Regions from separate parts of the Micromonospora sp. NPDC049051 genome, predicted to be linked through region 3. Evidence: riboswitches for the same ligand, from Rfam matches in the RefSeq annotation. Region 3 holds a riboswitch; each other region holds the start of a gene.
The links. Region 3 has a riboswitch for cyclic di-AMP ahead of ACGFIR_RS01545 (NlpC/P60 family protein). Riboswitches for the same ligand answer to the same signal wherever they lie in the genome.
Positions count from the first base shown of each region.

Region 1 (7,576 bases), on a different contig from region 3:
CTGCGTGAGCTGTCCGGAGTGCTGCCGGGGGAGCCGTCCGGGCGGGTGGTGCACCTCGCCCGTGGCCCGTGGTCGCTCACCCTGGACGACTTCTTGGCCACCCGGCTGTTGGAACTCGTCGTGCACGCCGACGACCTCGCGGTCAGCGTCGGCGTACCCACCCCGGAGTTGCCGGCCGAGGCGGTGAATCCGGTGTTGACGTTGCTGGCCCGTCTCGCCGTACGCCGACACGGGCAGCCGGCGGTGCTGCGCGCGCTGAGCAGGGCGGAACGGGCGCCGACGAGCGTCGCCGCGCTCTGAGGCCGCCTGCTCCGAGGCGAGGCCGCCTGCTCCGAGGTGAGGCTGCCTGTTCCGAGGCAGGGCCGCCTGCTCCAACGTGAGGCGGCCCCGCTCCGAGGCGCGGCGGGCCGTGGGATGGGCGGCGCCTGCCGCGGAACCCGCCAGAGAGAAAGCGCGGCCCCGGTCGAACCCTTCGCAGGTTCGGCCGGGGCCGCGTTCAGCCGTCAGGTCTGCCGTGCGTTCAGCCGTCGAGGCCGACGGGGGAGTTGGGGCGGTCGACGTCGACGAACTCGATGTCGTCCATCGCCCGGTCGCCCCGGCTGCCGGCGGCCCGCGCGGCGGTGCCGGCGGCCCAGCCGACCGCCGCGCCGACCAGCGCGGCGCCGATCAGCAGCGTCCAGGGCAGCGCGGGCCGGCGGCCGGCCAGCGCGTCGAAGGCCAGGGTGGCGCGGCGACGGGCCTCGTCCGCCGCGGAGCCCACCAGATCGCCGGCCTCGTCGGCGAGACCGGAACCACCCCGGCGGGCCGACCGGGCGGTGTCCCGGACGCTGTCACCGGCGGAGCTGACCGCCGAGACGAGTTGCTGCCACGCCTGGTCCGCGATCCGCTCGGGCTTGCTGCGGCGGTCCAGCAGGTTGCTTCCGAACATGGTGGTTACCTCCTCGGGTGCCGAAGCCGACGGCCACTTCGGACTCCGGCGTCGCAGCGGCGGGTGACGGTTCGCTCGTTACCGCCTGTGCCCCGTGGGGCGGCTACGCAAACCCGGTGCGCCGGCGGGCGCCGCGCTGCGGGCGACGCCGGTCGGCGTACGGGCCGGCGACCGATCTCGCAGGCCCCCCGTCAGCGGAGGGCGACCGCCGCGGTCACGCCCCGGGCGAAGTCGTCGTCGTCATCGTCGTCGTCATCGCCGCCACCTCCGCCGAATCCGCATGCCAGTACGAGGGCCAGCAGCGCGCTGACGCCGGCCAGCGCGGCAAGTCTCCTGAGCATCGAGCGTCCCTCCGGTCACAGTCGTGTCTCCCGAGCCGATGCTAGGCAGGACGGGCAAGACCCGGGGGTGAACCGGAACAGGCCACGCCCGGGACGGCTGTTGGGCGGTGCCGGCCCCAGCCGGCTACCCTGGGGGCTCGGCGCGTCGGTGGAAGCTGACCGTCGGGTGGAAAAAACGTCAATAGTCCGGATATGGGCGTCTTGCTGCGCCCTGATCCGCGAATTGCTCATCCCGAGGGGTGGCGACCGAGGCCGTCGGAGGAATACTCTCGGTCGCGGCCCGCGTACTGATGAGGCGCCCGTCGGACGGGCGAGTGGAGGTGCTCGCGTGAGCCTGTCGATCGTGAAGTCGGTTCTGCCCGGTGGTGTCATCGAGATCGCCCCGCGGGGCGAGATCGACGTCGACACCGCGTACGAGGTGCGCGAGGCGATCGCCGAGGTCCTGACCAAGGGGCGTCCCGCGCGGATCGAGCTGAACATGCGGCTCGTCTCCTTCATCGACTCGGTCGGCATCAGCGCGATGGTCGCCGGTTTCCAGACCGCCGAGGTGAGTGGCGTCAAGCTCGTCGTCACCGAGCCGAGCCGGTTCGTGCACCGGCAGCTCTGGGTGACGGGCCTGCTCGGCCTCTTCGGCGCCCCCGAGCCCTACTACGCCGGCGCGCCCACCCCCGAGGTCCTTCCCGGCGCCTGATCTCCGTCGGCGGCACACCGCCCGCGACGATCTTCCGGAGGGGCACCCCGGCCGGCTCCACCCACCGCTGTCCGTAGCGGGGCGTGCGCTACTCAGGCGTCGCCGAGGCCCGACAGGTCGACGTCCGCCACCTCGGTGACCGCGCGGATCGCCGTCACCGAGGCGTACCCCTCGGCCAGCAGGGCCAGGTCGGTGCCCGGCTGCACGGCCTGTCCCGGCTCCTCCAGGGAGGTGCGGACGAAGCCGTGCCCGGCCTCCGCCACCGTCATCTGCACCTGGCCGAAGCTGGCCAGCGTGCCTCGGCGTACCCCCCGCAGCCGGTTGTGCGGCAGGTCCGGCGCGTTCACGTTGAGCACGCTCTCCACCGGCCCCGCCGTGAGCCGGGGCAGCAGGTCCAGGGCCACCAGGGCGGCCGTCGACCAGTGCCGCTCGGCGTCGCGTACCCGCGCGGCGGCGGCCACCGCGGCGCCCCCGCTGGCGGCCGTGGCGTCCCCGGCCGAGAGCACGTCGAGCGAGACGGCCATCGCCCGGCAGCCGTTCGCGGCGGCGGTGAAGGCGGCGCCCACCGTGCCCGAGTGCAGGACGGCGCGGCCCGCGTTCGCGCCCCGGTTGATGCCGGAGAGCACCACCATCGGCGGCGGCCCGAAGGCGCCGTGCACCGCGATCAGCGCGATGAAGCCGGGGGAGCCGCCGACCGCGAACGCCGGGACCCGGGGCAGTTCCGGCAGCGGGTGCTCGTGGACCACCACGTGCCCGTCGCGCTCCACGGCGGTCATCGCGGCGCTGGTGCCGCTCGCCTCCTCCAGCGGCGCGGCGACGACCACGTCCAGGCCCCGGTCCGCCGCCGCCCGCGCCAGCGCCTGGATGCCGGGCGCGGCGATCCCGTCGTCGTTGGTGACCAGTACGCGCAGCGTCATCGCTCGGCCGCCCGGTGGGCCAGCTCGTCCGGGCTGGTCCGCTCCTGCGGCCGGCTGCCCGCCGGTACGAGGCGCACCCGGTCGACCAGGCCGGTGATCGAGTCGATGCGGCCGGTGCCCAGGCCGTGCCGGGTCACGTTCAGCGCGCCGGCCGCCGCGCCGGTACGGATCGCGGTGCGCACGTCACCGCCGCGTGCCGTCACGGCCGCCACCCCGGCGGTCATCGAGTCGCCCGCCCCGCGCGGGTCGGCCGCCTCCAGCCGGGGCATCTCCACCTCGAACACCTCGCCGTCGACGAGAGCGAGGGCGGGCTTGTCGGCCCGGCTCACCACCACGTTCTCGGCGCCGGCGGCGTGCAGGTCGTAGAGGGCCCGGGTGAGCTGCTCCTCGTCGTCGCCGTCGGCGCGGCCGTCGGCGATCAGCTCCTCGTGGCTGACCTTCAGGAAGAAGACGCCGCTGCTCAGCACGGCGTCGAGGTGCTCGCCGCAGAGGTCGACCACCACCCGGCTGCCGTTGGCCCCGAGGTCGGCGGCGAAACGGCGGTAGAGGTCGGCCGGGACCAGGGACGGCTCGTTCGGCCCGCTCAGTACGCTGACCTCGGCGCGCAGCCCCTCGCCGAGGGCCAGGTTGTAGATCTCGTCCAGCTCGTGCCGGCTGAGCGGCTGGCCGGGCACGTCCACGATCTCCCGCCGGGAGCCCTCGCGCCGGTCGTGCACGTACCCGCCGCTGCCGGAGTCGCGGACCACCACCTTCAGGTCCACCCCCTCGCTGACCAGCAGCGGCTCCAGCACCTGGCCGATCTCGCCACCGAGGGCGGTGCAGAGCACCACGTCGACCCCGAGCGACATCACCATCCGGGCCTGCCAGACGCCCTGCCCGCCGGGGTGCAGGTGCAACTCCGGCGCCTCGCTGGGCTGGTCCACGGTCACCGTCAGCCGGGGCGTGGGCGCGAAGACCATCACGTGCCCGCTCATCCGTCGTACCCGTTCATGCCCCCACCCTCCAGCCGTCGGCACGGTGCGTGGCCGCGCATGAGCTGACGGTAGCGGGAGCGTTGTCCGTGCGGCCGGACTCCGGGCGGCTTCGGCGCGGCGTCGTGGAGGGCCGGACCAGGAGCCGCCGGAGACGACGGGCGCCGGTACGCCCCGGGTGCCGCGACGCGTGGCACCCGGGGCGCGGGCGTCAGTAGACCGACAGGTGTACGTGGTTGGTGTGATCGCTGGACGGGTCGCCGTTGGCTCCGCTGTACGACTTCCACCCGCTGCTCGGCAACCAGATCTGCCGGTACCAGATCACGTAGAGCACGGCGAGGCGGTCGGCGTTGTTCACGAAGTACGCCGCGAGGTTGTTGCCGTACGTCCGGTCGCCGCCCGTGGCGTCGCCGCCGAAGCCGCCCTTCTGCGCCGCGAAGTCGCAGGCCCGGCCCTTGGGGTGCTCCCCGGAGCCGCCGGAGCGGTAGCAGGAGACGTAGCGGGTGAAGCCCGCCGCCTTGGCCTGGTTCAGCGCGTGCAGGGTGCGCGGCGTGATGCAGCCGTTGGCGGGGGTGGGGTCGTTGACGCTGCACGACTCGGACGGCCAGGAGCCGTCGGAGTTGCGCGGCGCCGCCTTCGCCGTCTTGTTCGAGGTGCCGCCCGGCGAGCCGCCTCCGCCCGCGGCCTGCTGCTTCTGGTTGGCGACCGTCAGCGCCCGCTCGGCCTGCTCCTTGCGCTTGGCCATCACGGTGACCTGCTTGCGTTGCTCCCGGATCTCGCCGTCCAGGGCGAGCTTGGTGCGGGTGGCGTCGTCCCGGGTCTGCTGGAGCTCGCGCAGGGCCCGGTCCTCCTTGGCGGCCACCGCGTCGAGGGCGGCGGCGCGGTCCATGAAGCCGTCCGGCGAGCCGCTGTTGAGAAGTGCGGACGCCACGCTGAGCCGGCCGGTGCGGTAGGCGGCCCCCGCGATCTCGCCCACGTTGGCGGTGCGCGCCGCCAGCTCCACCTCGGTGGTCTTGAGCTGCGCGGTCAGCTGCTGCTGCCGCCTGGCCGACGTGTCGAGGGCGCGCTTGGCGTCGAGGTAGCCCTTGCTGGCGGCCTCCAGTTGGGCCCGCAGGGCCGGGGTGCCGCCCTCCTCGTCCTGGCCGGGGGCCGCGGCGAGCAGGCCGGCGCGGGTGGCTGCCGCCGCCGGGGCGGCGGTGACCGGGGCCACGGCGGCGCCGAGGGCGAGCATCGTGGCGATCAGGGCCGCCGTCCGGGCGGCACGTCGTCGTACAGGTGCCATCACTGGCATACACGCGTCCTTCCGTCAGCCGCCGACCGGGTTAGCTGACGGGTTCGGGACGGAAGATCCCTACCGCTGACGCGGATGCACCCCACGAACATGGTTCCCCGGTTCGCCCCGTCGGGCGATTAGGCGGCGGCCACCGCCGGCACCGGTGGGTGCCGCCTGGCGGAGGCCGAAGCCGAGACTACCGGTGCCGGTGTGACTGGTGCAGCTCTGGTGACGCAGGGTGTGTGTCCACTAACAGTCAAATCCGGCATAGCGCCACAATAGCCACCCAGATTTAAGGTTGTCCTCATTACCACTCGACTGCCCCACAGGCCCCGGAGGACGCTCCCGGCTCGATCTGCAGCGTGGCGTGCTCGATCTTGAAGTCGTCGTGCAGCGCGTCCCGGGCGGCGCGCAGCACCGCGCCGACCTCCGCGTCGGGCGCCATGGTCAGGTGCGCCGAGGCCACCTCCATCCCGGAGGTCAGGGTCCAGACGTGCAGGTCGTGCACCTCGGCGACGCCCGGCACGGCGGCCAGCCGGTCGTGCACCGCCGTGACCTGGAGGTGTTCCGGCGCGGCCTGCACCAGGATGCGCAGCGCGGCCCGGCCGAGGCGCCAGGTACGCGGCAGGATGAACACCCCGATCGCGACCGCCGCCAACGGGTCGGCCCACCACCAGCCGGTGGCGACGATCAGCAGCGCCGCCCCGATCACGCCGAGTGACCCCAGCAGGTCGCCGAGCACCTCCAGGTACGCGCCGTGGACGTTGATGCTCTCCTTCGCCCCCGAGCGCAGGAGTGCGAACGCGCCGACGTTGGCGAGCAGGCCGAGCACGGCGACCACCAGCATCGGGCCGGCCAGCACCTGCGGCGGATCGCCGAAGCGGCGGACCGCCTCGATCACGACGTAGACCGCGACGCCGGAGAGCAGCATGGCGTTGGCGAGCGCGGCCAGCACCTCCAGCCGGTAGAGGCCGAAGGTGCGCTGCGGATCGCCGCCCGCCCGACGGGTGGCGGCGATCGCCGCGAGCGCCATGCCGATGCCGAGCACGTCGGTGAACATGTGCCCGGCGTCGCTCAGCAGAGCCAGCGAGCCCGTGCGGAAGGCCGCCACCGCCTCCACCACCATCAGGCCGGCGAGCAGCCCGAACGCGGCCCAGAGCCGGCCCCGGTGGCGGTGCGCGGCATTCGCCACGGACCCGTGGTGATGGTCATGACCTGCGCCCACGCGCCCATCCTCCCTCTCGGGGCTCGGAATCGCGTTCAAACTATGCTCACATCGCAATGTGTGCAAGTAATTGGTGCTCAGCCAGTCGGGTCGACGGTGGTCAGCCGCTGGGTGGCCCGGGACAGCGCCACGTAGAGCGTCCGTACCCCCGATCCCGGGTCGGCCCGGATCTCGCCCGGGGCGACGAGGACCACCCCGTCGTACTCCATGCCCTTGGCCTCCAGACTGGTCACCACCTGAAGGCGCGGCGCACCCAGCGTGCCCAGCCAGCCGGCCACCTCGTCGCGACGCGGCACCGGCGTGATCACCCCGACCGTGCCCTCCACCTCGGCGAGCAGCGCGCCGGTCGCCGCCACGACGGCGGCCTCCAGCTCCGCCGGCGGCACCACCAGCGCGACCGGGTCGACGCCGGTCGAGCGCACCGCCCGGGGCAGCGGAAGGTCCGGGTGCACCCGGCGGATCTCCGCCGCCGCCACCGCGAAGATCTCCGCCGAGTTGCGGTAGTTCGTGGTGAGGGTGAAGTGGTGCCGCTTTCGTCGCCCCAACGCCTGGTCCCGGGCCCGCGACAGCTCCTCCGCCTCGCCCGTCCACGCCGTCTGGGCCGGGTCGCCCACCACCGTCCACGAGGCCAGCCGGCCGCGCCGGCCGATCATGCGCCACTGCATCGGCGAGACGTCCTGCGACTCGTCGACCACCACGTGCGCGTACTCCCGGTAGTCCTCCGGGCGTTCCCGGGCCGCCTCGCGGGCGGCCCGCTGCCGGTCGGCGAAGGTGCTCAGCTCGCGGACCCCACCGGCCAGCTGGAACGCGTCCCGCCTGGCCCGGGCCGGTCTCATCGGCTTGCCGAGCAGCGCGTCCAGCTCGTCGAGCAGCGCGATGTCGGCGATCGTCAGCCCGGCGGCGTCCAGGCTGCGGTACGCGTCGTCGAGCAGTCGGATCTCGGCGCGGGAGAGGATCCCGGCGGCGTACCGGTGCAACCGCTCCGGGTGGGCCAACCAGCCGAGCACGTGCCGGGGGTGCAGCCGGGGCCACCACGCCTTGAGGAACTCCCGGAACTCCGGGCGCTCGGCGATCTCGTCCTCGAACGCGCGCTGCTCGGGCAGCCGGCCGATGCCCAACCTGCGGGCCTGCGCCCAGAGCGCCGCGAAGATCCCGTCGAAGCCGGCGCGGCGCACCTCGTTGCGCCGCGCGCCCCGGGGCATCGCCCGCTCCCGGATCCCGTCCAGCTCG
Region 1 is NZ_JBICTL010000005.1:152,725-160,300, forward strand. Features, by position in the region: gene ACGFIR_RS21835 (maleylpyruvate isomerase N-terminal domain-containing protein) at 1-300, shown strand, start outside; gene ACGFIR_RS21840 (hypothetical protein) at 521-928, opposite strand; gene ACGFIR_RS21845 (hypothetical protein) at 1,120-1,269, opposite strand; gene ACGFIR_RS21850 (STAS domain-containing protein) at 1,598-1,960, shown strand; gene surE (5'/3'-nucleotidase SurE) at 2,053-2,877, opposite strand; gene ACGFIR_RS21860 (1-phosphofructokinase family hexose kinase) at 2,874-3,851, opposite strand; gene ACGFIR_RS21865 (coiled-coil domain-containing protein) at 4,060-5,130, opposite strand; cyclic di-AMP (ydaO/yuaA leader) riboswitch at 5,144-5,275, opposite strand; gene ACGFIR_RS21870 (cation diffusion facilitator family transporter) at 5,429-6,346, opposite strand; gene ACGFIR_RS21875 (HelD family protein) at 6,424-7,576, opposite strand, start outside.
Region 1: it holds a riboswitch for cyclic di-AMP, as region 3 does, so the genes downstream of both, ACGFIR_RS21865 (coiled-coil domain-containing protein) here and ACGFIR_RS01545 (NlpC/P60 family protein) in region 3, are expected to answer to the same signal.

Region 2 (7,576 bases), 480 kb from region 3:
CCGGTGGAAGGGCAGACCGCCGTAGACCACCACCGGGGCGGCCAGGGTCAGCGACAGCCACTGCCAGAAGTCGAACTGCCAGGCGGGCACCATCGCGAGCGCGATCACCGGCACGGTCAGCACGGCCGAGACCCACAGGCGGGTACGCAGGCCGCGCAGCTCGTCCACCGGCTCGGCGGCCGGTGCGTCCCCGGCGGACCGGGGCGGGGGCGGCAGGGCGGCGGTGTAGCCGGTCTTCTCCACCGTGGCGATCAGGTCGTCCGGGGTGACCTCGTCGGCGTACCGGACGGTGGCCTTCTCGGTGGCGTAGTTGACGGTGGCGGTCACCCCGTCCATGCGGTTGAGCTTCTTCTCGATCCGGGCGGCGCAGGAGGCGCAGGTCATCCCGCCGATCGCCAGCTCGATCATGTTCGGCGCGTACGGCAGGGGCTTGCTGCTGGTCGTCATCACGGTCCCGTCAGTCGTGCCCGTGACCGGGGACGCCGTGGCTGGCGTCGGCGGTCGGGGAGCTCGTGGCGGCGGGGGTGCCCGCCGCCGGGGCGCTCGTCGCGGCCGGGACACCCGGCGCGGTCGGGCTGCCGGCGACGACGGTGAACTCGGCGGTACGCACGACGCCGGCGTGCTTGAAGTCCAGGTAGAGCCGGTAGGCGCCGGCCGACGGCACCTCGGCGGAGAAGCTCACCTCGGGGCCGGGCCGCGTCCGCCCGTCACCCGGCTCGCCGTTCGGGTGCACGTGCAGGTACGCCAGGTCGCCCTGGCGCAGCGCCACCAGGTGGCCGTACGCGCCCAGGTAGGGCTCCAGGTCGGTGACCGGTGCGCCGTCGCGGCTCACGGTCAGGGTCAGCTCGGCGGTGCGGCCGGGCTGCGGGGCACCCGCGAGCGTGACGGTGTAGCCGTCGACCGTGGTGCTGGTCGCCGGCGCGGGCAGGGGCCGCTCGGTCAGCGCGCCGGGGAGGGTCACGTCGACGCCGAGGGTCAGCGCCTCACCCCCGGTCGGGGTGAAGTCGGCGAACGCCCGCCAGACGCCGGGCCCGGCGAGCGGCGAGTCGACCCGCCAGGTGCCGTCCGGCGCCATCTCCGGGTGCACGTGCCGGAAGCCGGAGAGGTCGCGGCGGGCCACGATCAGGTGCATGCGCTTGTCGTGCGCCACGTCGTACGCGGTCACCGCCCGGCCGTCGGGACCGGTGACCTGGAAGGCGAACTGCCCGGCCGGGGCGTCCACCGGACGCAGGGTGTATCCGCGGTCGGAGACCAACAGCCCGCCGGGCAGGTGCGCTGCCGCGCCGTTGTCGCCCCCGTGTCCGCCTGCGCCGTCGTCGCCGTGCCTCCCGCCGGCCTCGTGCGGGGCCTCGGTGGGCGGCGTCACGGGGTCGGCCACCTGACCGACCCCGTACGTCGCGCCGAACACCACCGCGAGGCCGAGGGCGAAGCCGCTCAGCTTCGTCGCCGTGTTCATGGTGCGCCTCGTCTCCCCCGTGCCCGCCGTCAGGCGCCGACGAGGTCGTAGCCGGCCTCGTCGACGGCGGAGCGCACGGTGTCGGTTTCCAACGGGCCCTCGCTGGTGACGGTGACCCGACCGGCCGCGACGTCGACCTGGACGTCGCTGACGCCCTGGATCGCGCCGACCTCCTTGCTGACCGCGGAGGCGCAGTGCCCGCAGGTCATGCCCTGCACCTGGTACGTGGTGGTGATCATCGGACTCTCCTCTCGACGCCTCCAGCCTATACCCCCAGGGGGTAGTGCGGAGGCGAACCACGCCTACTGCCGATTACCGGTACCCGGTGGGGGTATCCCGGACACGAAGGACCGTACCATACCCCCGAGGGGTACGTTATCCTCGACGTCATGACCACACCGACGCCCACCCCGACCAGGGGATACACCGCCACCAAGGACCAGCTGCTCGCGCGGCTGCGTCGCGTCGAGGGGCAGGTCCGCGGCATCGAGAAGATGGTCGACGACGACCGCTACTGCATCGACGTGCTCACCCAGATCTCCGCCATCCAGGCCGCCCTGGACAAGGTCGCGCTCGGCCTCCTCGACGGGCACGCGCGGCACTGCATGCACGAGGGCGCGGCCGAGGGCCGGGCCGAGGAGATGGCCACCGAGATGATGGCCGCCGTCGGCCGCCTGATGAAGCGCGGCTGAGCCGCCGGCAGCTCCTCCGCCGTCGGCGCACCGGGTCGCACGCCGGTCTCCTCCCGGCAGGCTCCGCCCGTGGCGCCCCGGCGCCCCCCGATGGGAGACGCCGGGGCGATCGGATCAGAACCGGCCGAGGATCTTCCGCATCGTATCGATCTCCGCCTGCTGGGTGCTGACGATCTGCTGGGCCAGAGCCTTGGCCTCCGCGTGCACGCCCCGGGCCAGCTCGTCGCGGGCCATCGTGACCGCGCCCTCGTGGTGGGCGATCATCATGGTCAGGAACTGCCGGTCGAACTCCCGGCCGGCGGCGGCCGCCAGCTTCGTCATGTCGGCGTCGGACATCATGCCGGGCATGCCGTGGTCCATGTGCGGCATCTCACCCGGCGTCGGCACCGGCCGTCCCCAGGCCGCCAGCCAGCCGCTCATGGTGGCGATCTCGGGCGCCTGGGCCGCCTTGATCTCGGCGGCGAGCCGCTTGACCTCCGGGTCCGCCGCCCGCGTCGCCACCAGGTCGGCCATCTCCACCGCCTGCCGGTGGTGCGGAATCATCATCTGGGCGAACATCGCGTCGGCGTCGCCGAACGCCGTCGCGCCGGTGGCGGTGGCCGCCGGCCCGCCGGTGCCGGGGGTGCCGTGTCCCGCGCCCGGGGACGGGTGGTCGTCGCCGCCGCAGGCGGCCAGGGCGAGAGCGGCGGTGACGGCGACGCCGGCCAGGGCGGCACGGCGCGCGAGGGTACGAGTGGTCATGTCTGAGCCTTTCGGTGTCGGAACGTAGGCGGCACGACGAGGACGCGGAACGGCGTGAGCCGCACCCGCGTCGAACGCGTCCTACCTGCGCAGCACCGAGACCGTGGCGAGCCGCAGACCGACCGGCCGGGGTGGCGGGGCCCGGGGCGGCAGGACGCAGCCGACCGGACCGCCCCCCACCGGGCCGACAGCGCGTACGCGGGCCGACAGGAGCGCCGCCAGCAACAGCAGCGAGGCCGCGAACGCGCCCAGCACGGCCAGGCACACTCCCCACCCGGGCAGCTCTCCCCCCGCGCCGCCGGACGGCAGGAGCTGTCCTGCCGCGCAGCCACCGGGGCAGTCCACGACGGCCCCGAGGGCCGCCCCTACGGCATGGAGAGCCGCCCCGCCGGCGTGGAGGGCGACGTCCTGCGGGGGCGGCGCGAGCGCACCGTCGGCGTGCGGGGCGAGCGCGGGGGCCGCGTGCGGGACGGGCGCGAGCACCACCTGCCGGCCGGGCGCGAGGGCCGCGTGCGGGGCGGACGCGGCGGCGTGCCCCGACGGGGCGGGGGCATGGCCGGTCGGGTGCGAGTCGTGACCGATCGTGTGCATGGCGGCCAGCCCGAGCAGCGTGCCGACGAGCAGCAGGAGCCGCGCGCCCCGCGTCGCCGTCACCGTCGTCCGCACAACCGTCACGCTAGCGCGTCGACCCGCTCCGCACGGGTACCAACCCGCGGCGTCCCCGCATCGATGCCCGACTGAGGTCCGCGTCGCGACACCGCCCGCACGACCTGCGCCCCGGTGCGGGGGTGGCTACCATTCGGCCGGTGGCCATCCGGACTCCGCACCGTCCGCACCGCGTCCTCCGCCGGGCGGTGGCACCGATTACCCGCCGCCGGGCGGGGGCCGACGACCGGGGTACGTGACCGCACCGCCACGCGGGGACGGTCCCCCGTCCCGGCCGCGTGGCGCGGCTGAACCGACCGGCCCGCCGGCCCGTACCACGCCCTGGATTCGTTGGGAGACACTCGATGGGCGCCGACCACACCCGTCCCGCTCCGTCCGCCCCGCCGGGCGTACGGCGGGTCCTCTTCGCGACCGTGGTGCCCCTCTTCGTCGCCACGTTGATCGCGGCCCTGGTGCTGTGGCCACGGGACACGCCCGATCCCGTGGCCGGCACCGACACGCCCCGCTACCACGGCACCGTCACGCGGGTGGTGACGGAGCCGTGCCCGCCGGCCCCGGAGACCCCGGAGGGAGGCCCGGGGGAGGCACCGGGCCCCTGCGGCATGGTGACCGTACGGGTGGAGGACGGCCCCGACGCCGGCCAGCAGGTGCAGACACCGATTCCCGCCGGGCCCGGCGCACCGACCGTCGCCGTCGACGACGAGATCATCCTGGTCGAGCTCACCGACCCCGCCGACCCCACGGCCAGCGCCTACAACATCGCCGAACACCAGCGCGGAAAGCCACTGATCTGGCTGGTGGCGCTCTTCGCGGCCGCCATCGTCGCCTTCGGGCGGTGGCGCGGGCTGGCCGCGCTGGCCGGCCTGGCGGCGAGCTTCGCCATCCTGCTGACCTTCGTGCTGCCCGGGATCAGCGCCGGGAGCCCGCCGCTGCTGGTCGCGGTCGTCGGCGCCGCCCTGATCATGTTCGTGGTGCTCTACCTGACCCACGGCGTGACCGTCCAGACCTCGGTGGCCGTACTCGGCACGTTGGGCAGCCTGGTGCTGACCGGTGTCCTCGGCACCATCGCCACCGCCGCGACCCACCTGACCGGGTTCGGTTCCGAGGACGCCACCACGCTGTCGATGTACCAGGCCGACGTCGACCTGCACGGCCTGCTGCTGGCCGGGATCATCATCGGCTCCCTCGGCGTGCTGGACGACGTCACGGTGACCCAGGCCGCCACGGTCACCGAACTGGCGCACGCCAACCCCGGGCTGTCCCGGACGCAGCTCTACCGGGCGGCGACCCGGGTCGGCCGGGCGCACATCGCCTCGACGGTGAACACCATCGTGCTGGCGTACGCCGGCGCCTCGCTGCCGGTGCTGCTCCTGCTGACGGCCGACTCCCGGGCGGTGACCCAGCTGCTCACCAGCGAGTTCCTCGCCCAGGAGATCGTCCGCAGCGCGGTCGCCACCCTGGGTCTGATCGCCGCCGTGCCACTGACCACCGGGCTGGCGGCCCTGGTGACCACGGCCGGCCGTCGCGGCGGGGACACCGCCGACCGCGCCGCGACCGCGCCGACCCCCCGGCCGGCGACCGACCGGTCCGAGGCGCTGGAGGCCCTCGGCGGGCCGCGCGGGGAAACGCCGTCCGCCGCTCCCACCGGATGGTCCGGCCGGGACAGGAGTACGGACACCGCATGGTGAAACTCCGCAGCGTGACCGACCGGGGCGTCCGGCCTGATAAACGCGTCACTGGTCACCGTGTGCCATTACGAAATAACGCATTTAGTCGGCTTAGGGACGTAGATCCCCGGGAGTGCTCTCGGGTAACCTCGCTGCCGGTCACCATTGAAGGCGCGCAGCGGCGCCTGCGGTGCCGCCGCCCAATCGCCGCCAGGCGAGCCGGGGAACCAGGCACGTGGGGTGAATCCGCGACAGCGGTAGGGGCCACTTCCGCCCCGAACCCGTCAGCTAACCCGGTCGGCGGTCGACGGAAGGGAAAACTGTGACGGCACCCCTACGCCGCTGGCTGACGCCTGTGGTGGCCGTACTCGCCGCGCTGGCGGTCCTCGCCGGCCCTGTTCCGGCGGTGGCCGCACCCACCCCGCCCACGCCCTCCGGGCACGGGGACGACGAGCCCAAGCTGCTCGACGACCTGATCGAGGCCCGCAACCGGTCCTACGTCCAGGCCAAGGCGAAGCTGGCGAAGTCGAAGAAGCGCCAGCTCGAACTCGCCCTGGAGGTCGACCGCGCGCAGGCCGAGCTGAACGCGCTGGCCCCGCAGGTCAGCCAGATCGCCGCCCAGTCCTACCGGACGGGGCGGATCGGGGCGGTGTCGATGCTGCTGGACACCGCCAGCCCCGACTCGTTCGTCCAACGCGCCGCCGCGCTCGACGAACTCAACCTGGTCAACTCCAAGAAGCTCGCCGAGGTGAACGCGGTCAAGGACCGCGCCGAGCAGGCGAAGCTGGCGCTCGACGCCGAGGTGCGCGAGCAGCAGCGGCTGACGAACGAGATGGCCCGCGGCAAGAAGGAGGCGGAGAAGGCGCTCGCCCTGGTCGGCGGCAGAGGGCTGACCGGCGGCAAGGTGGTAGCCACCTCGCCGGTGGCGAAGATCGCGCCGGGTCGTACCGCCGACGGCGACTGGAAGCCCCTGTCCTGCACCGAGGACGACCCCACCACCTCCGGCTGCATCACCGCGCGCACGCTGCACATGTACAAGGAGGTCAAGCGGGCCGGCTTCAACCGGTTCGTCGGCTGCTACCGCTCCGGCGGCCCGTACGAGCATCCGAAGGGCCGGGCCTGCGACTGGTCGCTGCAACGCAGTGGCTTCTCCCCCTGGCACAACGACGACACCTACATGTACGGCAACAACCTGACCGCGTTCCTGGTCCGCAACGCCGACCGGCTCGGCATCTACTACGTGATCTGGAACAGGCAGATCTGGTTCCCGGCGACCGGCTGGAAGTCCTACAGCGGCCCGTCGAACCACACGGACCACGTACACGTGTCACTGCTCTAGCAGCGCCCCCGGGCCACGCACAGGGCCGCCCCCGCCGGACGCGGGAGCGGCCCTGTGTCGTCGGGTGGGACCGGAGTCAGGCGAGCGCGACGCTGGCCGCCGGCTCCGGCGCGTCGACCGCGAGGGCGGGCACCGCGGCCACCGTCCGCACCTCGCCGGCGGTCAGCCGGTACGACATGCCGACCACCCCGCAGCGGCCGGCGGCCACCTCGGCGGCGAGCACGGCGGAGCGGCCCAGCATGGCCTCGACGGTGTACGCGATGTGGATGTCGACGATCCCGTCGATGTCCTCCACGCCCTCGGCGGCGGCCCGGCGCAGGCTGGGCACCACGGCGTCCACCACGGCGCACAGGTGGCCCGCCGGTGGGGTGCCGGTGGCGTCCGCCGCACGCGCCGCCTGGACGGCCCCGCAGGAGTCGTGCCCGAGCACCACGATCAGCGGCGTGCCCAGGACCGTGACGGCGTACTCCACGCTGCCCAGCACCTCGGGGCCGATGGTGTGCCCGGCGGTGCGGACGACGAAGAGGTCACCCAGGCCCCGGTCGAAGATGATCTCGGCGGCGAGCCGGGAGTCGGAGCAGCCGACGATCACCGCGAAGGGGTGCTGCCCGTCGGCGACCGCGGCGCGGTGCCCGGCGTCCTGGTTCGGGTGACGCGGGGCCCCGGTCACGAACCGCCGGTTGCCGGCGTGCAGCTCGGCGAGCGCCTGTTCGGGATTCGTGGGGGCCGGCGCGGTGCCGACGTCGAGCGGGGCGCCCGTCGTCGGTGCCGGGAGCGTCAGCTCCGGGCCTGGTTGGGTGCCTGGCGATCCGGGACGGCTCATCCCCACCTCGCTCCTCGCGTGAACAGCCTGGTCACCCGGGCCGACGCTGGACGCGGGCTGCCACCACGGTCACACGCAGCGCAAGGTACGTCAAGGGATGCGTGATATGCATTTCATATGTCCGGCGACTCCCCGTACGGCGACTCTCGCACCTCGCGCACCCGCCGGACGCGAGGGTACGGAGCAAAACAC
Region 2 is NZ_JBICTL010000001.1:800,007-807,582, reverse strand. Features, by position in the region: gene ACGFIR_RS03905 (heavy metal translocating P-type ATPase) at 1-447, opposite strand, end outside; gene ACGFIR_RS03900 (hypothetical protein) at 458-1,456, opposite strand; gene ACGFIR_RS03895 (heavy-metal-associated domain-containing protein) at 1,486-1,695, opposite strand; gene ACGFIR_RS03890 (metal-sensitive transcriptional regulator) at 1,846-2,148, shown strand; gene ACGFIR_RS03885 (DUF305 domain-containing protein) at 2,263-2,889, opposite strand; gene ACGFIR_RS03880 (hypothetical protein) at 2,971-3,555, opposite strand; gene ACGFIR_RS03875 (YibE/F family protein) at 3,900-5,243, shown strand; cyclic di-AMP (ydaO/yuaA leader) riboswitch at 5,410-5,541, shown strand; gene ACGFIR_RS03870 (coiled-coil domain-containing protein) at 5,545-6,561, shown strand; gene ACGFIR_RS03865 (carbonic anhydrase) at 6,638-7,384, opposite strand.
Region 2: it holds a riboswitch for cyclic di-AMP, as region 3 does, so the genes downstream of both, ACGFIR_RS03870 (coiled-coil domain-containing protein) here and ACGFIR_RS01545 (NlpC/P60 family protein) in region 3, are expected to answer to the same signal.

Region 3 (7,576 bases):
GGCGAAGAGCAGCTTGCCGCCGGGCGCGGTGAGGCGGTGCAACGCGGCGAGGGCGCGCGCCGCGTCCCCCCAGATGTGCCCCGCCCCGACGTTGACGACGAGGTCGGCGGGCCGGTCCCAGGTGGCGGCGTCCGCGCTGTGGAAGGTGACCCGGTCCGAGAGTCCCCGCTCCGTCGCGCGCAGCCGGGCCCCTGCGGCGTCACGCTCGATCCCGTCGCCGTCGATGCCGTGGGCCTCACACAGCCGCAGCAGCAGCTCGCCGTTGCCGCAGCCCAGGTCCAGGGCTCGCCAGCCCGCCCCGGTGGGGGCCAACCGCCGGACCAGTTCCGCCGCCCGCTGCTCGCCGAGCGGCGCGTTGAAGGTCAGGTTGGCCGCGGCGGCGGCCAGGTACGCATCGCGATCTTGGCCATCCATCGACACACCGTACGACAACAGCCGCCGCCCATGAGACGCCAAGAGGCCCTGGCTGGGACCACAGTCCTGACCAGGGCCTTCGTACGTGGAGCGGGTGACGGGAATCGAACCCGCACTGTCAGCTTGGGAAGCTGATGTTCTGCCATTGAACTACACCCGCAGGCGGCACCACTGTACCTGAGTCGTCACGCCGGTGCACCCAGGCACCCCTCCGACGCAACCCGGCGCGGCGACCTTGGCAGCGAACGGCCCTCAGAGGGGCCTCAACTCACCAAGATCTCGCACGCCACTGCCGGGCCACTGCCTCGCCACCGCCCACCGCACCGCCGCCCGCCACCCTCGCCGCGCCACCACCCCGGCGCAGCCCCGCCGGGCCGCAGCCCCGCCGCACCGCAGCCCCGCCGCACCGCAGCCCCGCCGGACCGCCGCCCCGCCGGGCCGCAGCCCGTCCGCCGCGACCGTCCAGCCGCGTAGCCCGGCTGGCGCGGTCGGCACGCTCGGATCCGAACCGGTACCGCGGGTCGCTTCTTATCGACGAAAGTTGCTCACGAAACACGTTCGCCAGGGAAAAGTTCCACGCCGGCAACACATAGCCATTCTCAAATCCCTCGATCGGTTGTAACGTCTGCCCAACGTTTACAGCCAGGGCGTGACATACCTCCTGTCGCGCCGCCAGAAAGAGGTGGGCCCATGGGACTCCGTCCCAACCTGCTGACCCGGCGTACGGCCGGTGTCGCGTCGACGACCCTCGCGCTGCTGCTCAGCACCGCCGCGGTGGGCGTCGTCCCGGCCGCTTCGGCCTTCTCCGCCGCTCCCGGCGAGGTCTGCGTCGAGCCGGCCGACGTCCACTCGGATGCCCGCGTCAAGCACGGCGGCAAGGCCAAGCACGAGCCGAACGAGCTGACCCTCGCGGAGACCCGCGAGCGCGAGGCCGACATGGCCGCCGCGCTGAGCGAGCGGGCGCGGTTCCGCGCCGGCGCCGGCGCCTCCACGATGGCGGCCACCGTCACGATCCCCGTGGTGGTGCACGTGATCCAGGAGAACAGCACCCGGGCCGGCGGCAACATCCCCGACTCGATGATCAACTCGCAGATCAGCGTGCTGAACCAGTCGTTCAGCGGGGCGACCGGTGGCGCGGCCACCGCGTTCAGCTTCCAACTCCAGAAGATCAACCGGGTGACGAACACGTCCTGGTACCCGATCGTGCAGGGCTCCTCGGCGGAGCGGTCGATGAAGACCTCGCTGCGCGAGGGCGGCAAGAACACCCTCAACCTCTACCTGGGTGAGCTGAGCGACGACCTGCTCGGCTGGGCGACCTTCCCGGCCCGGAAGCTCAACACCATGGACGGCGTCGTCGTGCTGAGCGAGTCGCTGCCGGGCGGCACCGCCACCAACTACAACCAGGGCGACACGGGCACCCACGAGGTCGGCCACTGGCTGAACCTCTACCACACCTTCCAGGGCGGCTGCTCCGGCTCGGGTGACAGCGTCAGCGACACGCCGGCCGAGGCCTCGCCGGCCTACCAGTGCCCGACCGGGCGGGACACCTGCAGCACCGCGGGCACCGACCCGATCACCAACTTCATGGACTACACGTACGACTCCTGCATGTACCAGTTCACCGCCGGGCAGGCCAGCCGCATGCTGACCGCCTGGAACGCGTACCGCGCGGCGTAGTCAAGCCGTACGACTCCACCGGTGCCGGCTCCGCTCGACGGGGCCGGCACCGGTGTGTGTGCGGCCGGTGGGCCGCGCCCGGGGGCGGGATGGTGGTCACGGTGCGGCGCCCCGGGTGGGAACGGTGCCGGGGCGCCGCACCGCGTCTCAGGCGGCCGGGCGGGCGGCGTGGCCGCCGACGCTTCCCGACCGGGTCTCGGGCAGCACGGCGGTGCCGGCGGCAGCCGCGTGGGGGTCGAGCCACACCTGGACGGCGGGGCGGCCGTGCCACTCGCCGGCCCCGCCAGCGACACCGGACTCGCGGCGGGCCAGCATCGCCACGTCGACGGTGAACTCGAAGACCCGCCAGTCGACCTGGGGCGCGGCCCGGTGACTGCGGGCCAGCCGGGCGACCCGGGCCGGGTCGGTCACCGGCCGGGCGTGGCCGGCGACGTAGGCTTCGTCGTCGCTCTCCTCCGGCGGGAAGGAGTGCAGCGCGTAGCGACCGTCGCGCTCCAGGTCGCGCCGCTTGGGCGAGTCGACGACGAAGCAGAAGAGCCCCTCGTCGGTGATCACGGGGGAGACCGGGTGCACCCGGGGCCCGCCGTCGGCGCGGACGGTGGCCAGGTAGCCGAAGCCCGGCCCGTACTGCTGCATGAGGAGGCGGATCCCGTCGGCGAGGCGGGGCTCGTCGGCGGCGAATTCGGACCAGGAAGCCATGCCGGCATTCTATCGAACAATTGTACGAAGGCGCACTCCGACACGCAGGTCACGCACGTCGCTCGCTAAGGTGTGCGGATGCTGCTCTCCGATCGCGACCTGGCCCGCGAGATCGAGGCGGGAACGCTCGCGCTGGAGCCGTTCGAGCCCGCGTTGGTGCAACCGTCCAGCATCGACGTACGCCTGGACAAGCTCTTCCGGGTCTTCAACAACCACCTCTACACCCACATCGACCCCGCCCAGCAGCAGGACGACCTCACGTCGATGGTCGAGGTACCCGACGGCGAGCCCTACGTGCTGCATCCCGGCGAGTTCGTGCTCGCCTCGACGCTGGAGGTCATCTCGCTCGGCGACCAGCTCGCCGGCCGCCTGGAGGGGAAGAGCTCACTGGGCCGGCTCGGCCTGCTCACCCACTCCACGGCGGGCTTCATCGACCCGGGCTTCTCCGGCCACGTCACCCTGGAGCTGTCCAACGTGGCCAACCTGCCGATCACGCTCTGGCCGGGCATGAAGATCGGGCAACTCTGCATCTTCCGGCTCTCGTCGCCGGCGCAGCACCCGTACGGCTCGGTCGTCTACGGCTCGCGCTACCAGGGGCAGCGCGGGCCGACCCCGAGCCGCTCCTGGCAGCACTGGCGCACCTGGCCGACCCGCTGACCCGACCTGCGGGCGGGCGGAGGGCCCCCGCCGGGCGGGGACCCTCCGGGCACGTCAGCCGGGTCGGCCGTAGCTGTGGATCGGGCCGTCGTCGACCTTCTTCATCTTGATCGGCACCCCGGCGCGGGAGGCGTGCACCACCCAGCCCCCGCCGACGTACATGCCGACGTGGTGCAGGTCGCTGTAGTAGAAGACCAGGTCCCCCGGGCGCAGCTCGCTCCGGCTGACGGACGCGGTGGCCCGGCGCTGCTGCGCGGCGTTGTGCGGCAGCGAGACCCCGGCCTTCGCCCAGGCGGCGAGCATCAGGCCGGAGCAGTCGTACGAGTTCGGCCCCTCGGCACCCCAGACGTAGGGCTTGCCGATCTGGGCACAGGCGAACTTCACGGCGGTACCGGCCGGGCCGCCGGGGTAGCCGGCCGGGCAGGGGGCGGGACGCAGCGGCCCGCCGCCGCCGTTGCCGTAGACCCGCAGCCGCAGCTTCTGCAACCGGTCGATCTCGGCGTTGATCTGCTTCTTCTTCGCCGCGAGCTGGGCCTCGGTGCGGCTGAGCTGGACGACCATCTCGTCCAGCGGCGCCTTCTTCGCGGCCAGTTGGTCGCGCAGCTCGGCGACCTGCCGCACGTCCTGCTGCTGGTGCTGGGCGAACCGGTCGAGCAGTTCGAGCTGCCCGACCATCTCGCTGGGCGAGCGGCTGCCCAGCAGGGCGTTGACGACGGAGACGTTCTCGCCCTTGTAGGCGCGGGCGGCCAGGGCGCCCACCTTCTCCATCGCCTCGTCGACCTGCTTCTCCAGCGGCCCGATCTGCGCGGCGAGCGCGTTCGCCTGCTTGCGTCTGGCGGCCAGGTCCTGTCGGGTGGCGTTGTGCCGCTCGATGATCGGTTCGAGCTTGTTCCAGTCCTCGTCGATCTGCCGCTCGATCTCGGCGACCGTCGGTTCGGCGTGAGCCGCCGTGGCGCCGCCGGTCAGGACGACGGCGAACGCGGCGAGGGCGGCGAGGGCGGTGGTGCAGCGGTACCAGCGTGGGCGCGGCGCAGCCGTCGTCGGGTCGGTGCGGGCCGACCGGGCCGACGGTGGCCGCGGGGCATGGTGTGCCACCGGGCTGCGTACTCCTTCTTCCGGACCGCCTACCGGGTTAGCTGACGGGTTCGGGCGGGAAGGGGACGCCCTACCGCAGGGGCTGCGGATTCACCCCGGGAACCTGGGTCCCCGGCTCGCTCGTGAGCGACTCGGCGGTGTCGGACCGCCACCGCCCGGGTTGGACGGATTGTCACCGGCCGACGAATGACCAGAGTAGAGACGGCCGTTATCGATCCGCAACCCTGCGGGCAGTGACACTCCGTACCCACCCGCGCCTGGCGAATCCGCAACCCGGAAGACGAAGATTTTCTTCCTTCTGAAGTGTCAGACAGAAAGGTATTGACCAAAGGCGGCGGGCGGGGCGAAGGTGGCCCCACCTTTGCCCGCCCGAACTGGGGGTCTGATGCACCTGTCAGCGACATCGAGGAGCAGACGCGTCCTGCTGGCCGCCGCCGTGGCCGCCGCCCTGACGGCGACGCCGCTCACCGCCGCCGGATCCGCCGCCGCAGCGACGCCGGTGACCGACCGGCAGCAGCAGTACGCCGCCGCGTCGGCCGAGTACGGCGTGCCGGAGAGCGTCCTGCTCGGGGTCTCCTACCTACAGTCCCGCTGGGACACCAACGCCGGCACGCCGAGCACCAGCGGCGGCTACGGACCGATGCACCTCACCGACGCCGAGCACGTCGCCGCCCTGTCCGGCGGCACCCACCACGACGAGGGCAGCGAGGACCCGCGCGGCGACGACTCCCGCCCGTCCCTGGCCGAGGCCAACGAGCCGCCGGCCGCCGCCCCGCCCGCCGAGGCGCTCCGGACGCTCGACGCCGCCGCGGAACTGACCGGCGCCAGCGAGGAGGCGCTGCGCACGGACGTCACGGCGAACATCCGGGGCGGCGCGGCGCTGCTGGCCGCGTACCAGAAGGAGATCGGCGCCCCGGTCGGTGCCGGCACCGACCCCGCGGCCTGGTACGGCGCGGTGGCCCGGTACTCGGGCGCGGACAGCGCCGACGCCGCGGCGGCCTTCGCCAACGAGGTGTACGCCACCATCGCCACCGGCGACAGCCGGCTGACCGACGACGGGCAGCGCGTCACGCTGGCCGGCAGCGCGGTCCAGCCGGACCGTTCCTGGCTGGACCGGCTGCGGCTGCGCAAGCTCGCCCGGCCCGACGGGCTGGAGTGCCCGGTCGACATCTCCTGCGAGTGGATCCCGGCGCCGTACCAGCAGTACGGGCCCGCCCTGGGCGACTACGGCAACCACGACCTGGCGAACCGGCCCACGCAGCAGAAGATCGAGTACATCGTCATCCACGACACCGAGGGCTACTTCGGCCCCAGCGTCAACCTGGTCAAGGACCCGAAGCGGGTGGGCTGGCACTACACCCTGCGCTCGGTCGACGGCCACATCGCCCAGCACATCAAGACCAAGGACGTCGGCTGGCACGCCGGCAACTGGTACGTGAACGCCAAGTCCATCGGCCTGGAGCACGAGGGCTTCGCCGGGCACGGCACCTGGTACACCGAGGCGATGTACCGCACCTCCGCCAAGCTGGTCCGTCACCTGGCGCGGCAGTACAACATCCCGCTGGACCGCAACCACATCATCGGCCACGACAACGTCCCCGGCACCGTCGCCGCGAACGTGCGCGGCATGCACTGGGACCCGGGACCGTACTGGGACTGGTCGCACTACTTCGACCTGCTGAAGGCGCCGTTCAAGTCGACCGGCACGCACCGGACCGGGCTGGTCACCATCGACCCCGACTTCGCCACCAACCAGCCGCCGTTCACCGGCTGCAACCGGCAGCCGCCGGGCGTGCCGAACCCGCCGCCGGCGGAGGCCCCCTGCCCGCTGCGCGGCTCCTCCGCGCTGTTCCTGCACAACGCGCCGAGCCACGACGCGCCGCTGGTCAACGACATCGCGTTGCGGCCCGACGGCACCCCCAACACCAAGTACGTCTCCGACCACGGCGCCCGCGTCTCGGCCGGCCAGACGTACGCGCTGGCGGAGGTCCAGGGCGACTGGACCGCGATCTGGTACCTCGGGCAGAAGGGGTGGTTCCACAACCCCGCCTCGAAGCCGACGGCGAAGTGGTCCGTCGGGTTCGTCGTGACCCCGAAGGCCGGTAAGGCCACCATCCCGGTGTACGGCCGGGCCTACCCGGAGCAGGCCGCGTACCCGGAGGGCGTGCCGTACCAGGCGATCTCGCCGTTGCAGTACACCCTGTCGGCCGGTGAGCGCTACGCCGTCGGCAACCTGCTCCCCGGCGAGTACTACCGGGCTGTCACGTTCGACGGCTCCGCCCCGGGTGACCGGACGGTCGTCCGCGGCGACAACAGGTACGTGCAGGTCCAGTTCGGTCACCGGATCATGTACGTCAACCTGGACGACGTGGACCTGGTGCCCTCCCCGCTGGGCGCGCCCCGCTGATCCACCCGTACGACGAGGGCCCCCGGTCGACTCCGACCGGGGCCCTTCGTTGCGTGGATCAGCGGGTGCGCATCAGGGCCTGCGGAACCCGGCCACCGGCATCGTGTTGATGCTGGAGACGTTCACCGGCTTGCCGGCCCGGGGCGCGTGCACCATCTTGTCGTTGCCGAGATAGAGGCCGACGTGGTGCAGGTCACTGAAGAAGAAGACCAGGTCACCCGGGCGCGCCTCGGAGCGCGGGATGGCCTTGCCCTCGTTCCACTGCGCGCCAGTGAAGTGCGTCAGGTGGACCCCGGCGGCCTTGTAGGCGTACTGGGTCAGGCCGGAGCAGTCGAACGAGTTCGGGCCGGTGGCACCCCAGACGTACGGGTCGCCGACCTGGGCGCAGGCGGTCCGGATCGCGATTCGGGCCTTCTCGCTGACCACCCCGTTGATGGTCGGGCAGTTCACGGTCTTGACCGTCGTCACCGGCATCGACGCCTCGAGCTTCTTGATGTCGGCGTCGATCTGCTTCTTCTTCGCCGCCAGGTCGTTCTGCTGCTTCGTCTGGGAGACGATCAGCGTGTCGAGCTTCTGCTTCTCCGCGTCGAACTTCTCGCGGACCTTCGTCACGCCCTCGAGCTGCTT
Region 3 is NZ_JBICTL010000001.1:319,652-327,227, reverse strand. Features, by position in the region: gene ACGFIR_RS01570 (SAM-dependent methyltransferase) at 1-414, opposite strand, end outside; tRNA gene ACGFIR_RS01565 (tRNA-Gly) at 501-574, opposite strand; gene ACGFIR_RS01560 (zinc metalloprotease) at 1,105-2,091, shown strand; gene ACGFIR_RS01555 (pyridoxamine 5'-phosphate oxidase family protein) at 2,239-2,790, opposite strand; gene dcd (dCTP deaminase) at 2,869-3,447, shown strand; gene ACGFIR_RS01545 (NlpC/P60 family protein) at 3,502-4,542, opposite strand; cyclic di-AMP (ydaO/yuaA leader) riboswitch at 4,555-4,689, opposite strand; gene ACGFIR_RS01540 (N-acetylmuramoyl-L-alanine amidase) at 4,928-6,949, shown strand; gene ACGFIR_RS01535 (NlpC/P60 family protein) at 7,022-7,576, opposite strand, start outside.

Region 4 (7,576 bases), on a different contig from region 3:
CGGGACCGGCGCCGTACCGCCGCGTCAGCGTTTGAGCATCCGGCGCACCTGGCCCCCGAGCACCTGCTTCACCCGGGCCTGCAGGCGCTGCCCGCGCAGCGTCTCCGCCTCCCTGCGCAGTTCGACGTTGCGGTCGTGCAGCCACTGGATCCGCGTCAGCAGCGCCTCGGGGGCGGTCGCGGCGGCCGGGCGTACGGCGGGCGGGAAGGTGGTGGAGCGCACCTGCGCGTCGAACCGGGCCGCGCTGTCGCCGTCGGCGAAGGAGTTGCCGAGGTCGTGCTTGGCGAGGAAGGCCAGCATGGTCTCGTAGCGCGACCGGTGTCCGGCGTTGAGCGCCGTGTAGTTCGCCTCCTCGTAGAGTTCGGCGGCGTCGATGTCGGCCGGCACCTCCTTCATCACCCGGTGCGGGATGTCGAAGTACCGGGCGAGTTCCAGGGTGCGCGAGTCGTGGGCGAACAGGTAGCCGGGCGTGCCGGCGACCAGCGCGGTGATGGTGCCGTGGATGCGGGTGCCGAACGCGAACTCGAACCCGGAGAGGTAGTCCATCCAGGTCCAGGGGTCGACGAACATCCGCACCTTGTCCTCGGTGAACAGCGGGTGCGAGGTGTGGATCGGGATCTTGCTGGACTTGCCCCGGTCCGCGGGGGCGTCGCCGTAGAGCAGGGTGCCGAGCGTCTTGAGGTCCTGCGGCAGGTAGCGCAGGTTCGGGTACCGCTCGTGGTGCCGGGCGATGATCTCTGCCATCGACGAGACGTACGGCGAGACGGTGAGCGCGAGCCTGTCCTCCGGGGCCAGCGCCGCCTTGCGCTTCTGCACCCGCAGGCTGTCGCCGTGCAGGAACATCGACGGGCAGCCGATCACGTCGACGGCCGAGAAGCCCAGGGTGCGCAGGTAGTCGTGGGTGATCTCGCCCCGGACGCCGATGCTGTGCGAGCGGTCGAGGACGGCCCGTACGAACCGGGTGACGACGTCGTCGATCGGGCGCAGGTACTCCCGGTCGCCGTGGATGTCGGTCTGCACGCCGACCCCGAGCACCACCACCGGGATCTTCAGCTGCTCGATCAGCTTCGTCATGGTCTCGATGCGGTGGGCGTAGCTGCGCCGGAAGGCGTTGGCGAGCGGTACGACGTAGACGTCGTACCGCTCGTTGATCATGTCGGCCTCGCGCAGGTTGACCCTGAACTCGGTCGAGGTGATCTCGGCGGTGGCGGTGCGCAGCAGCTTGTGGGCGGCGTGGCTGAAGACGAGGTTGCCGTTGTTCTCGCCGATCCAGTTCCGCTCGAACGTCTCCTCGGGGGAGTAGACGTCGAACGGACCCTTCTTCGCCCGCATCAGGATGCGCCGGTGCATTCGTCCCGCCTCTCGTCACCTTCGGGTCCCGGAATACTAGCCAGGCATCCGGCGCGGACCCGGACGCCCTGCGCTGCCGTCTCGGGACAAAACGCCTCGACCATCGGGAACCGGGGAGGGCGTCCACGCCTGTCGGGGCATAACGGACACTCGCGGACGGTACGGAACAGAGCCTCACGTTCGGCAGGTAGGGTGCCCGACGGGCGGTACCGACCGGTGGGCCGCCAGCAGGCCCCGCGGGGCGCCTGCCCGCGGAGGGCCGAGGAGGAGACGTACGTGCTGGTGAGCCTGCGGAGCGCCGGGATGTCGGCATGACGGACGCCGCGACCGTCGCGCCGGCCGAACGGCCCGCGTCCTCGGCCAACCGCCTGCCGTCGCTGACGGGGCTGCGCTGGGTCGCCGCCCTGCTCGTCTTCGGGTTCCACGCCGCGACGATGGGCATCATCGCCGAGCCCGGCCACAAGGCCGTCGTGGACTGGATCTTCACCCTCGGCCTGTCCGGCGTGCAGTTCTTCTTCATCCTCAGCGGCTTCGTGCTGGTCTGGTCGGCGCGGCCCACCGACACCCGCCGGGCGTTCTGGCGCCGCCGGGTGGCCAAGATCTGGCCGAGCCACGTGGTGCTGTGGGGGGCGGCCCTGGCGGTCGCGGCCTGGTTCGCCGACCCGGTGGACCGGTTCGTCGCCGTGGAGAACCTGTTCCTCCTCCAGGCCTGGGACCCCCGGCCGGGCCACTTCTACAGCATCAACACGGTCAGCTGGTCGCTGTCCTGCGAGTTCTTCTTCTACCTCTGCCTGCCGCTGGCGCTGCCGCTGATCCGTCGGGCCCGGCCGTGGGCGCTGTGGGCCGTCGTGGTCGCGGTGCCGCTGCTGATCCTGGCGCTCTGGCCGGGCCAGGCCCTGGTGCCGGAGGAGAGCCGCTGGTGGTTCACCCAGGTCTTTCCGCCCGTACGGTCGCTGGAGTTCTGGATGGGCGTCGCCGCCGCCGAGCTGATGCGGCGGGGCCGCTGGCGGGGCCCGCGCCTGCCCGTCGCCAGCCTCGTCTTCGTGGCGACCTGGCTGGTCGCCGCGCAGTGGGTCCGCGCCGAACTGTGGGCGGCCCTGCTCTCGGTGGCGTACATCCTGGTCATCACCGCGGCGGCCGACGCGGACGTGCGCGGGCGGCGCTCGCCGTGGCGGTCCCGTCCGATGATCTGGCTCGGCGAGGTCTCCTTCGCCTTCTACCTGGTGCACGTCCTGGTGATGATCACCGTCCTGCGGCTCACCGGCGACTGGGGCGTGGGCTTCCGCGGCTGGTGGGGACTGGCGGTGGTGCTCGGCTTCCTGCTGGTGAACCTGGCCCTGGCCGGCCTGCTGCACCGCTTCGTGGAGAAGCCGATGATGCGGCTGCTCACCCCGCGCCGGCCCGCCCGGCCGACGCCGCCCGGCGGGGACGACGCCGGGAGCACCTCCGGCGGTACCGGGCCGGCGGAGGCGTCGGGGAAGCGGGACAGCGCCGTGCCGCGCCCCCGGTCCGCCGAGCCACGGACCGGGGACCGACCGGCGTACGTCGACTCACGCTGACCGTCCCGGCGGGCGGGACGTTCCCGCCGGGGCCGGCCCGCGCACGGACGGTAATCCCACGGTTTCGGTGACGCCGGTCACCATGGCGCCGAATCGGTCAACCAACGTGCGCGGGTCGATTCACGCCGCGAATTCGGGGTGCCGATGTCCGCCTGCTTGACCCCTCGTCCCCCGGAGGGCTCCCAGAAACGGTCGTCCCATTGAGTCACGACAGTGGCTCGATGCCCGCAAAATCGGGCCCAGGATCCAGGTTTAGGCAGGTGGGGTGGGGTTGGCAGGGCGCGAACCGGCCAGTAATGTCGGCGCGTCCGGTGCGGTACCCGATCGCCAGAGGGCGACGCCGCGCCGACCCGCCTAATCGTGAACGACGAACCGGGGACCCACTGCTTCATGGGGTGAATCCGAGGGCCGTAGGCCCTTGGTAGGGCGTTCTTCCCGCCCGAATCCGTCAGCTAACCCGGTCGGCGGTGTCGGAAGGAGTTCCATCCTCGTGCAGCACCCATCCGCCCCTCGGTTGTTCCGCCGTCTCCACGGCGTCGCGGTGCCCGCGCTCCTCGGCCAGCAGGTCGTGAGCTGACCGACCGGTCACCGTCGTTCGTCGCCCGGCATCCCGGGCGCACCCCCTGAGCAGCCCAGCACCCCGCACGGACGCCCGTCCGCGCGGTCGGTCCGCCCTGCCCTCGGCACGGATCGCGGGCTGCCCACCCCGAGCCCGTGGAGGAAACCGTGAAGCACCACCTCAAGCGACAGCTGCGTCGCCTCACGTCCGAACGTCCGTACCAGCTGGCCGCCGCGTCCGCCGCCGCGCTCGTGCTGGCGTCGGGCACGGGCGCGCTGCTGGCCAGCACCGACGAGGCCCCCGCCGCCGCGCAGGCCCCGGTCGCCGCGACCGAATCGCGCGACGACGACGCCGCCTCGCGCGGAGCGGCCCGGGTCACGACCGCCCCGTCCAGCGCCGCTCCGGCGGCCTCCAGCGCAGCCCCCTCGGCCAGCGCCTCCAGCGCCGCCGCCAACCCGGATGTGACCCGTGAGCCGGAGCGGCCGAAGCCCCCGGCGGCCAAGAGCCTGAACTACGACTACCAGGCCCAGACCACCTTCTACAACTGCGGCCCGGCGGCCGTCCGGCACGCCCTCAGCGCCGCCGGCATCGCGCGCAGCCAGGACACCCTCGGCGCCCAGCTTGGTACCGACCAGATGGGCACCGACTCCGCCGAGGACACCACCCGCGTGCTGAACGCGACGGTGAAGGGTGCGCCGTACCGGACCCGGATGATTCCCGGCGGCGCCGCCACCCCGGCCCAGATGGACCGGCTCCAGGCCGACGTCGTCGCGGCCATCGGCGACGGGCGGGGCGTCGTGGTGAACGTGGCCGGCAGCGCCACGGACACCAACGGCGGCTGGCACTCGTTCCCCGGCGGTCACTACGTCGCCGTCGTCGGCTACCAGGACGAGGGCCGGCTGGTGAAGATCGCCGACTCGGCGAACCCCGCGACCGCCTCGTACTGGATGAGCACCATCGCCCTGGCGAACTGGGCCGCCACCCGCGGCTACTCCGCCTGAGCGACACCGTCGGGCGTCGGCTCCCACCCGGGGGCCGGCGCCCGATGTCGTGTCCGGGTCACGGCCCTCGCCCTCGGCCCGCCCGGGTGACAGACTGCGCTGCATGGTCGACGGAACGGGTGACCGGGAGGACGGCCGGCGCGTGCTCCTGCTGCTGCACGGCATGGGCGCCACCGGCGAGGTGTGGCTGCCGTGGGCGCCGCTGCTGGAACGCCGGTGGGCGGGGCGGTGGCTGGCGCCGGACCTCGCCGGCCACGGCTGGTCGCCGCCGCTGCCGGAGTACTCGTTCGCGGGGCTGGCCGCGCGGATCGCCGCCGCCCTGCCGGCGGGGGAACGGCTCGTCGTGCTGGGCCACTCCCTCGGCGGGGTGGTCGGGCTGGCGCTGGCCGCCCGCGGCGCCGGCCTGCCGGTCGACGCCGTGGTCGGGGTCGGCATCAAGGCGGTCTGGTCACCGGCGGAGCTGGCGAAGGCAGGCGAGTTGGCGACCCGGCCGGTGACCTGGTTCGCCAGCCGGGACGAGGCGGCCCGCCGCTACCTGCGGGTGGCCGGGCTGACCGGGCTCGTCGCCCCGGAGCATCCGATCGTGGCGGCCGGGCTGCGCCAGGTCAACGGCCGCTGGCGGCTGGCGATGGACCCCGCCGCGTTCGGCGTGGGCGAGCCGGGCCTACCCGCCCTGCTGGCGGCCACCGACGTGCCGGTGCTGCTGGCCCGCGGCGAGCACGACCCCATGGTCACCGACGCCCAGCTCAAGGAGTTGGGCGTGCCGGTCGCCACCCTGCCCGGCCTCGGGCACAACGCCCACGTCGAGGCCCCCGAGGCGGTCCTGGCCCTCGTCGACCCCTACCGCTGACCGGAGGCGTCAGGTGGTGGGGGAGAGCGTCGCCTCGTCCGGGTCGACCGGCACGCCGGGCCCGCCGGCGGTACGCGGGGCCGGCGGGTTCCAGCCCTCGTCGAGCTGCCGCCGCGCCGCCGCCAGGAACGCCTCGGCGTACGACTCGGCCGGGAAGTCGCCCAGGTAGCGGCTCCGGGTGGTCCACCGCGCCGAGGCCAGCGGATCGGTGTCCAGCAGCGCGGTCAGCACCTCGTCGACGTTGGACATGTCGGGCCGCAGCACGTAGCCCGACCCGGCGAGGGGGAACTGCTCGCCGAACCGGTCGCCGGAGCCCACCATGTCGGTCACCGCGTACGGCTTGCCCGAGTAGAGGTAGTCGGAGATCACCCCGGAGACGTCGGAGATGAGCGCGTCCGAGCGGTTCACGCACTCGGTCAGGGTCAGCTCCCGGCTGGCGGCGGCGCCGAAGACGTGCTGCCGGCCGCTGCGGGCCCGGTCCGCGGCCAGCAGCTCGGTGAGCCGGCCCAGCTGGCGGGCGGAGGCCGGGTTCTGCGAGGTGTACGGGTGGGCCCGCAGGATCACCGTCGCGCCCCGGTCGAGCAGCCGGCGGAGCAGCTTCTCGGCCACCGGCAGGGAGCAGTAGTTGGCGTCGGCGTTGTGCCCCGTCCAGGTCGGCGTGTAGAGCACCGTCGGGTTGGCCCGCCCGGACGCCGCCTCGGGGCGTACCTCGATCGCCTCGACCTGCGGGCGGCCGACGACGACGAACTTCTCCGCCGGGATGTCGACCCCGGCGCGGGCGTACCGGTCGATGGCGGCCTGACCGGCGACGAAGATCCGGTCGAAGATCGCCGAGACCGGGTTGGCGCTCGGGGCCTTGTCGCTGTCGCCGTGGTGCAGCTGGACGTGGGTCAGCTGGGTAAAGCGGATGCAGTGGCTGTTCTTCGCGCCGTGGTTGACGTAGAACGCCACCCGCAGGCTCGGCACCAGCGCCTCGTCCATCGCCCTCGTGGTGGGGCAGTAGACCACGGGCGCGCTGGTGGCCGCCGCGATCACGGGCAGGAACTCCGGCTCGCGCACCATCACCAGGAACGGCCGCCCGATCCGCTCCAGGTACGGCAGCCACATGGTGACCTGGTACTCCGAGCCCGGCGGGGCGGAGAAATGGAGCAGGAACTCGGGCTGGTGCCGGCGCAGCGCGCGGGACACCGCCGAGCCGCCGGCCCCCGGGCGGAACCGGCGTCGGGCCAGGTCCAGCCCGACCGCCCCGGCACCGGCGGCCACCAGCAGCACGGCCGCCAGCGCGACCCCGGCCGGCAGCGCCGCGACGGCGGCCAGCGCCAGCAGGGCGAGCAGCCCTGACAGCGCGTCGCCGAGGCGGGCGGCGACCAGCGGCGTCCAGGTGCGCACCGGCAGGTTCGCGGCGCGTACCTCCAGTCCACCGGCGTCCCGCAGCGGATTGACCAGCAGTACCAGTCCCAGCAGGACCAGGGCGGTCGCGGCCAGCGCCGGATCGAACCCGGCGTCGAGGCGGCGGGCGTAGCCGACCAGGATCGCCGCCGCGACCAGCGCGGTCTCCGCCGCGTTGTCGGCGCCCGGCCGTACCCGCCGCTCCCAGGTGGCGGCCGCGAGGGCGGCCACGGCCAGCCCCAGCCCCCAGCCGGTCGCGCCGGTCAGCGCGACGACGAGGAACGCCAGCACCGCCAGGCCGGTGGCCAGCGCGCGGGCGAGCAGCTTCCGAACCAGGTCACCACGCATGTCGGCTCCGTTTCCCGCCGTGGCCCGAAAATCCGCCGTCAGCCGAGGCCGGCCGGGCTGGCGTCCCGCTCGGCGCGCGGCGGGCCCGGCTGGGCCGGCACCTCGCCCGGCGCGCGGCGCACGTCGATGACCTGGCCGGTCAGGTCCGAGATCAGCACGTCCAGCGACGCCTGGGCGACGGTCTCGGCGGCGAGCAGGGTGTGCTCCGGTTCCTCGCCGAACGCCTTGGTGCGCATCGGGGTCGCGGTCCGCTCGGGGTTGACGCAGTTGACCCGTACGCCGAACTCCGCCCACTCGTCCGACAGCGCCTGGGTGAGGTTGACCAGGGCCGCCTTGGTGGAGGAGTAGAGCGCGTAGTCGGCCCGGCCGCGGGTGTAGGAGCTGGAGGTGTAGAGCAGCAGCTGGCCCTTGGTCTGCTGGAGGTAGGGCAGCGACTGGCGGGCCACGATGACCGGCCCCACGAAGTTGACCTGGAGCACCCGGTCCATGGTCTCCTGGTCCATCTCCGAGAGGGGACCCT
Region 4 is NZ_JBICTL010000002.1:365,180-372,755, reverse strand. Features, by position in the region: gene ACGFIR_RS08970 (polysaccharide pyruvyl transferase family protein) at 25-1,350, opposite strand; gene ACGFIR_RS08965 (acyltransferase family protein) at 1,662-2,909, shown strand; cyclic di-AMP (ydaO/yuaA leader) riboswitch at 3,251-3,391, shown strand; gene ACGFIR_RS08960 (C39 family peptidase) at 3,624-4,469, shown strand; gene ACGFIR_RS08955 (alpha/beta fold hydrolase) at 4,573-5,319, shown strand; gene ACGFIR_RS08950 (CDP-glycerol glycerophosphotransferase family protein) at 5,329-7,056, opposite strand; gene ACGFIR_RS08945 (SDR family NAD(P)-dependent oxidoreductase) at 7,095-7,576, opposite strand, start outside.
Region 4: it holds a riboswitch for cyclic di-AMP, as region 3 does, so the genes downstream of both, ACGFIR_RS08960 (C39 family peptidase) here and ACGFIR_RS01545 (NlpC/P60 family protein) in region 3, are expected to answer to the same signal.